DNA from 2 places in the Pseudomonas juntendi genome. Region 2 is predicted to be linked to the other one. Evidence: predicted binding sites of a transcription regulator. Region 2 holds the regulator's gene; the other holds the start of a gene.
What was found. Region 2 encodes FliA, which starts transcription of late flagellar genes. Its sites were predicted from a motif close to CTAAAGTTTNNNNNNNNNNNGCCGNTAA; they were not measured.
Positions count from the first base shown of each region.

Region 1: the regulator FliA is predicted to act here: its motif matches at 2,010-2,037, upstream of L1P09_RS07510 (methyl-accepting chemotaxis protein).

Region 1 covers NZ_CP091088.1:1,642,169-1,645,574, reverse strand. Annotated here, with positions in the region: gene L1P09_RS07525 (helix-turn-helix domain-containing protein) at 1-4, shown strand, start outside; gene L1P09_RS07520 (hypothetical protein) at 32-1,000, shown strand; gene L1P09_RS07515 (hypothetical protein) at 1,102-1,431, opposite strand; partial or broken gene L1P09_RS26310 (hypothetical protein) at 1,800-1,886, shown strand; gene L1P09_RS07510 (methyl-accepting chemotaxis protein) at 2,067-3,406, shown strand, end outside.
Region 2 covers NZ_CP091088.1:3,724,056-3,727,461, reverse strand. Annotated here, with positions in the region: gene flhF (flagellar biosynthesis protein FlhF) at 1-440, shown strand, start outside; gene fleN (flagellar synthesis regulator FleN) at 525-1,367, shown strand; gene fliA (RNA polymerase sigma factor FliA) at 1,364-2,104, shown strand; gene L1P09_RS17275 (chemotaxis response regulator CheY) at 2,221-2,595, shown strand; gene L1P09_RS17270 (protein phosphatase CheZ) at 2,616-3,404, shown strand.

The DNA of each region.
Region 1 (3,406 bases), 2.1 Mb from region 2:
TTAAGTTGAGGAATTTATGGCACGACCGAAGATGAGCGACCACGAAAAGGTCAAACAACGTGCCATGCGGCTTAAATTAAAGCTCGACGAATGCGCTCAACTTTTGGCCGATGAGTTGATTAGTGATGATCCTCACACCCAAATTTTGCGCGCAAACGCACTTGCCGAACGACTTTCCCTGGCCAAAGCTATAGTCGAAAACCGAGATGACAAAGCCGAACTACAAAAGAAACTTGCTTTGTTACCTGGCGCTGATGAGCTGCAAGCATATGCCCCGTTGGCTGAAGTAAGTCTAAGGATAGGAAAGATAGGAAAAAGCCGCGAAGTCGAGTATCTGGAATTAACAGCAGATTTCGACCAGCTTATAACAGAACTAAACGAAATCGAGAAAGCCGAAGAGCTTCCCCTATCCACTCCCTCCTCGATCCATCAAGTCGCTTACTCACAAGCATCCTTCGGCTCTGGTCGTCCTGCGCGAGGAATGTTGGAAAACCTTGACCGAGACCTTTCTGAGTCAGTTTTCACAGGCAGGCACGCGCTAGCTCGCGCTATCGTCAACTCAGAGCGTCCCACCAAGACAATGGGCAGACCATCCAGGTCGGTTGACGAAGTTGTAAAAGAAAATAGCGAGCGCGCCGCCGAAATCGAAAATTTAATCGATAAATCGGAACAGAGTTTGGCCGGGGTTGAAATTTTTGACCGGGCAACAAAACTGTACCGCGATACAGCCTCGAACTTAAAGCGCCTGGTAAAGGAATCCGGTGGCGTCGTTCAGTCAGAGGCCAAAAGCCAACTGGTGAGCGTTGAACAGCTGCTGAAGGACTTGAAAAAAGAAAGAGTAAGGTATCTCCAAGCTGGCGAACCTGATCTGCCGGTGTCGCACCTCAATAGCCCCCGGTTCCACTTGCTCAACGCGAAGTCTATGCTGGCTACTACCCGCGAGATATACAACGAAATCGCCTTGGAAAAAGACCTGAAAAAACTCAGGGCTGCAAAATAACGGGCGTCCGCACAGGCTCACCCGTCATCCCATCGTCGCTGGTCACGCCGACGCTCTCCTGCTCAAACCTCTCCGCCCCCCTGCGCTTTGCCGACAAGGGCTCAAGCAGGAGCGTCAGCGAGCAGGAACTGCGGCGGCGAAATCAGATTGCACAGCACCCAAACCCCGACAACCATCCCTACCTGCCCGCCAAATGCTGCCAGAGCCAGGTACGGGTATACAAAGCCATGCGGAATAAATACAAACGAAAGCACCGCTGGCGGGACGACAAAAATCATTGAAAAAATTCCGTCTCCAAGGAAGCCAGGGGTAAACCTATAGGCAACAGCCGCGTACTCCTGGATGGTGTTTGCCTGCCAACCCATAGCCCCGCAAAGGATGGTGACTGGCAGTAGCCAATACTTAAAGTAAAGCCATGCCAACCTCACCATAACCTTCCCTCCGGCGCCCCAACCCAGTATTTGATGATCTGGCCCAACACGCAGATGGCGACGAGCGTAAGCATCCACTTTTTAAAGCTGACACGCCTTAACAGCAGGTTGACCAAGCCTTCCATCGTGCTGCCTCCCCATCAGTTAGTAACTGATGAAATAATATATGCCATGGACAATTTGTCAATCCGGCTGCATTTGGTTTGCTTTGCTTTGATGCTGCATGATCCTGCTGCATTTGCGGTGTAGCCAGGGTGTTGCCACAGCTACGACCAGAGGAAAAATCACGGGCTACACAAATCGCGTAAGCTGCTGAAAAATCTGGGATCTACTCTGTAGCCACCGATGGAATTGCAGGTAGGTCAGCGTGCCGGATCGATACCGTCAACGAGGTGGAGTACTTCAAGGCAGGCGGGATTCTGCATTATGTGCTGCGCCAGCTGATTGCGGGTTGAGGGCGCAGCCGCACCGAAAAACCTGCGACACCTGCCAATCGAGCGCCGCCCACACGGCGTTCGATTGCTCAGGCACCCTTGCACCAAAATCGAACACCTTTTGTCACGCATGTTAAATAATCACTCAATAATCCCGGTGGCTTGCCGATACCCATCCAAAGCCCTGCGGACTATCACCCCATGCGTAACAACCAGCCGATTACCCAGAGAGAACGGACTTTCCCTGCCCAGCAGCGGTTGATCTCCACCACCAACGCCAAGGGCGTGATTACCTACTGCAATGATGCCTTCATCGACATCAGTGGGTTCACCCGCGAAGAACTGACCGGTGCGCCGCACAATCTGGTGCGCCACCCCGACGTGCCGCCTGCTGTGTTTGCCCATATGTGGCAAACCCTCAAGCAAGGCCAGCCGTGGATGGGTATCGTCAAGAACCGCTGCAAGTCGGGCGATCACTACTGGGTCAACGCCTACGTCACACCGATTTTCGACAACAACCAGGTGGTCGGCTTCGAGTCTGTGCGGGTCAAACCCACCGCCGAACAGATCCGCCGCGCCGAGGCGCTGTACCAGCGCATCAATCAGGGCAAGCCGCCGGTACCGCGCCGTGACAAGTGGCTGCCGGTGCTGCAGGACTGGTTGCCGTTCATCCTGATCAGCCAGGCGGGCTTCCTGATTGGCAACTGGCTGGGCCATTCCTGGGGCTTCGCGTTGGCCGCCGCGCTTTCCGTACCGCTTGGGTTGATCGGCCTGAGCTGGCAGCAACGCGGCCTCAAGCGCTTGCTGCGGCTGGCTGAACAGACCACCTCCGACCCGCTGATCGCGCAGATGTACACCGACAGCCGTGGCGTGCAGGCCCGCCTGGAAATGGCCATGCTCAGCCAGGATGCGCGCATGAAAACCTGCCTGACCCGCTTGCAGGACAGCGCCGAGCACCTCAGCGACCAGGCGCGGCAGTCCGACGCCCTGGCACACAAGAGCTCTTCGGGGCTGGAACGCCAGCGGGTCGAAACCGAACAGGTCGCCGCCGCCGTCAACCAGATGGCTGCGACCACCCAGGAAGTTGCCAACCACGTGCAACGCACAGCCGATGCCACCCAGGAAGCCAACCGCCTGACCAGCCAAGGCCGGCAGATTGCCGGGGAAACCCGCGAGGCCATCGAACGCCTGTCGACAGCAGTGGGCGAAACCGGCCAGACCGTCACGCAACTGGCCAAGGACAGCGACGAAATTGGCGGTGTCGTCGATGTAATCAAGGGCATTGCCGACCAGACCAACCTGCTGGCATTGAATGCCGCCATCGAGGCGGCGCGGGCTGGGGAAATGGGCCGTGGCTTTGCCGTAGTGGCCGACGAAGTGCGCCAGCTGGCTCAACGCACCGCCGAGTCCACCGGGCAGATCCACAGCCTGATCGCCAAGCTGCAGCAAACCGCCAGCAACGCCGTACTGACCATGGAAACCGGCCACCGTCAGGCGCAGGAAGGCGTTGATCGTGTGATGCAGGCTGACGAAGCGCTGGT
Region 2 (3,406 bases):
AGCCGCTGCTGCGCAAGCGTGTGGTGCTGATCGACACCGCCGGCCTGCAGGCCAGCGACCCGGCCCTGCGCTTGCAGCTGGAAACCCTGGCCGGCCGTGGCATCGCCGCCAAGAATTACCTGGTACTGGCCACCACCAGCCAGAAGCAGGTGTTGACCGCCGCCTACCACAGCTACAAGCGCTGTGGCCTGGCCGGCTGCATCCTGACCAAGCTCGATGAAACGGCAAGCCTTGGCGATGTGTTGAGCCTTGCCATCAGTCATGATTTGCCTGTGGCCTATCTTACCGACGGCCCGCGCATTCCTGACGACCTGCACCTGCCCCGGGGGCACCAGCTGGTGTCCCGCGCGGTCAATGTGCAGCAGCAGGAGGAGCCCAGCGAAGAGGCAATGGCCGACATGTTCGCTGATCTCTACCACAACCCACGGCGAGCGGGTTGAGTATGAAACGTGTGCAAAGTAGCTATGCCAAGGGGTACGCAGAATTGCCCTACGTGTGGCCTGGGTCCCAGCGATACAAGGTAAATTACAAACATGGGTAGCATGCATCCCGTACAGGTGATCGCCGTGACCGGTGGCAAAGGTGGCGTCGGCAAGACTAACGTTTCAGTGAACCTGTCCCTGGCGTTGGCCGAACTCGGCCGCAGGGTCATGTTGCTGGATGCCGACCTGGGCCTGGCCAATGTCGACGTGTTGCTGGGCCTGACGCCCAAACGGACCCTGGCCGATGTCATCGAAGGGCGCTGCGAGCTGCGTGACGTGATATTGCAGGGCCCTGGCGGTGTGCGCATCGTACCGGCTGCCTCCGGTACGCAGAGCATGGTCCACCTGGCGCCGGCCCAGCATGCCGGGCTGATCCAGGCGTTCAGCGAAGTCGGCGACAACCTCGATGTACTGGTCATCGATACCGCTGCGGGTATCGGTGAGTCGGTCGTCAGCTTTGTCCGTGCCGCCCAAGAAGTGCTGCTGGTGGTGTGCGACGAGCCGACCTCGATCACCGATGCCTACGCGCTGATCAAGCTGCTCAACCGTGACTACGGCATGAACCGCTTCCGCGTGCTGGCCAACATGGCCCAGAGCCCTCAGGAAGGGCGCAACCTGTTTGCCAAGCTGACCAAGGTCACCGACCGTTTCCTGGATGTCGCCCTGCAGTACGTAGGCGCCGTGCCCTACGACGAGTGCGTGCGCAAGGCGGTGCAGAAGCAGCGTGCCGTGTACGAAGCCTTCCCACGCTCCAAGTGCGCGCTGGCCTTCAAGGCGATTGCCCAGAAGGTCGACAGCTGGCCGCTGCCGGCCAACCCACGTGGCCACCTGGAGTTCTTCGTCGAGCGCCTGGTGCAGCCGACCAGCGCGGGACCGGTGCTATGAACGCCAGCGGGTTCAAGATGTACAGCCGGGCGGCGAAAGACGCCCAGTACGAGTTGATCGAACGCTACGCCCCCCTGGTCAAGCGCATCGCCTACCACCTGTTGGCGCGCTTGCCGGCCAACGTGCAGGTCGAGGACCTGATCCAGGCCGGCATGATCGGCCTGCTGGAAGTGGCCAACAAGTACGACGCCAGCAAGGGCGCCAGCTTTGAAACCTATGCCGGCATTCGTATCCGCGGCGCCATGCTCGACGAAGTGCGCAAAGGCGACTGGGCACCCCGCTCGGTGCACCGCAACACCCGCATGGTCAGCGACGCGATGCGCGCCGTGGAGGCCAGAACCGGCCGTGACGCTAAAGATCATGAAGTTGCTGCCGAACTCCAATTGAGCCTCGATGATTACTACGCGATCCTCAACGATACCTTGGGCAGCCGTTTGTTCAGCTTCGATGACCTGCTGCAGGACGGTGAGCACGAAGGGCTGCATGAAGACGGCGCCAGCGGCCAGGTCGAACCTGCCCGGGGCCTCGAGGAGGAGCGCTTCCAGCTAGCCCTGACCGAGGCCATCGCCAACCTGCCCGAGCGTGAACGCCTGGTGCTGGCGCTGTACTACGACGAAGAGCTCAACCTCAAGGAGATCGGTGAGGTGCTGGGGGTCAGCGAGTCGCGGGTTAGCCAGTTGCACAGCCAGTGTGCCGCGCGTCTGCGTAGCCGCCTGGGGGAATGGCGGGCGCGCTGAGCCTGCTAGGGTTGCGGCTGTTTCCACGCGGTTTTCCACGTTGTACCGAATTGATTGAATGCGCGCTCGGGGCCGAGCGCGTTTGAGACTGCTTGGAGGTCTACTTGAACAAAGACATGAAAATCCTCATCGTTGACGACTTTTCGACGATGCGGCGGATCATCAAGAACCTGTTGCGTGACCTGGGCTTCACCAACACCGATGAGGCCGACGACGGCACCACGGCGCTGCCGATGCTGGAAAACGGCCATTACGACTTCCTGGTGACCGACTGGAACATGCCTGGCATGTCCGGCATCGACCTGCTGCGCAAGGTGCGTGCCCACGACCGGCTGAAAACCATGCCCGTGCTGATGGTGACTGCCGAAGCCAAGCGCGACCAGATCATTGAAGCGGCCCAGGCCGGCGTCAATGGTTACGTGGTCAAGCCGTTCACGGCACAGGTGCTCAAAGAAAAGATCGAGAAGATCTTCGAACGCGTCAACGGCTGAGTCACGTCAGGGGGCGCGCCATGGATTCATCACATAACTCTTTGGGCGAGTTCGAATCGACCCTGAAGAAACATGCCCAGGAGTTGGTCGAAAGCCTGGAGCGGGGCCGTTTCGGCGAGGCGGTGCAGCTGATTCACGAGCTGAACCAGACCCGCGACCGCGGCCTGTACCAGGAAGTCGGCAAACTGACCCGCGAGCTGCACAGTGCCATCGTCAGTTTCCAGATCGACCCGACCATGCCGCAGGCCGAAGAGGTGTCGCAGATTACCGATGCCACCGAGCGCCTGTCCTATGTGGTCAAGCTCACGGAAGGCGCGGCCAACCGCACCATGGACCTGGTCGAGGCAAGCACCCCGGTGCTCAACGACCTGGCCAGCGAGGCGAAGGCCCTGAGCACCGACTGGCAGCGCTTCATGCGCCGCGAAGTGGCGGCGGAAGAATTTCGCGACCTGGTCAAGCGGGTCGACAGTTTCCTCACGCACAGCGCCGAAGGTAATCGCAAGGTCGCCGGCCACCTCAATGACATTCTGCTGGCCCAGGACTATCAGGACCTGACCGGGCAGGTGATCAAGCGCGTCACCAACCTGGTGACCGAAGTGGAAAGCAACCTGCTCAAGTTGGTGCTGATGGCCAGTCAGGTCGACCGCTTTGCGGGCATTCAGCATGACCACGATCAATTGCGCGCAGAAAAAGATCGAGAAAAACATCCGACTCGGGGTGAAGGTCCGCAGATTCATGCCGATAAGCGTGAAGACGTCGTGTCCGGCCAGGACGACGTCGATGATCTGCTGTCCAGCCTGGGTTTTTAAGG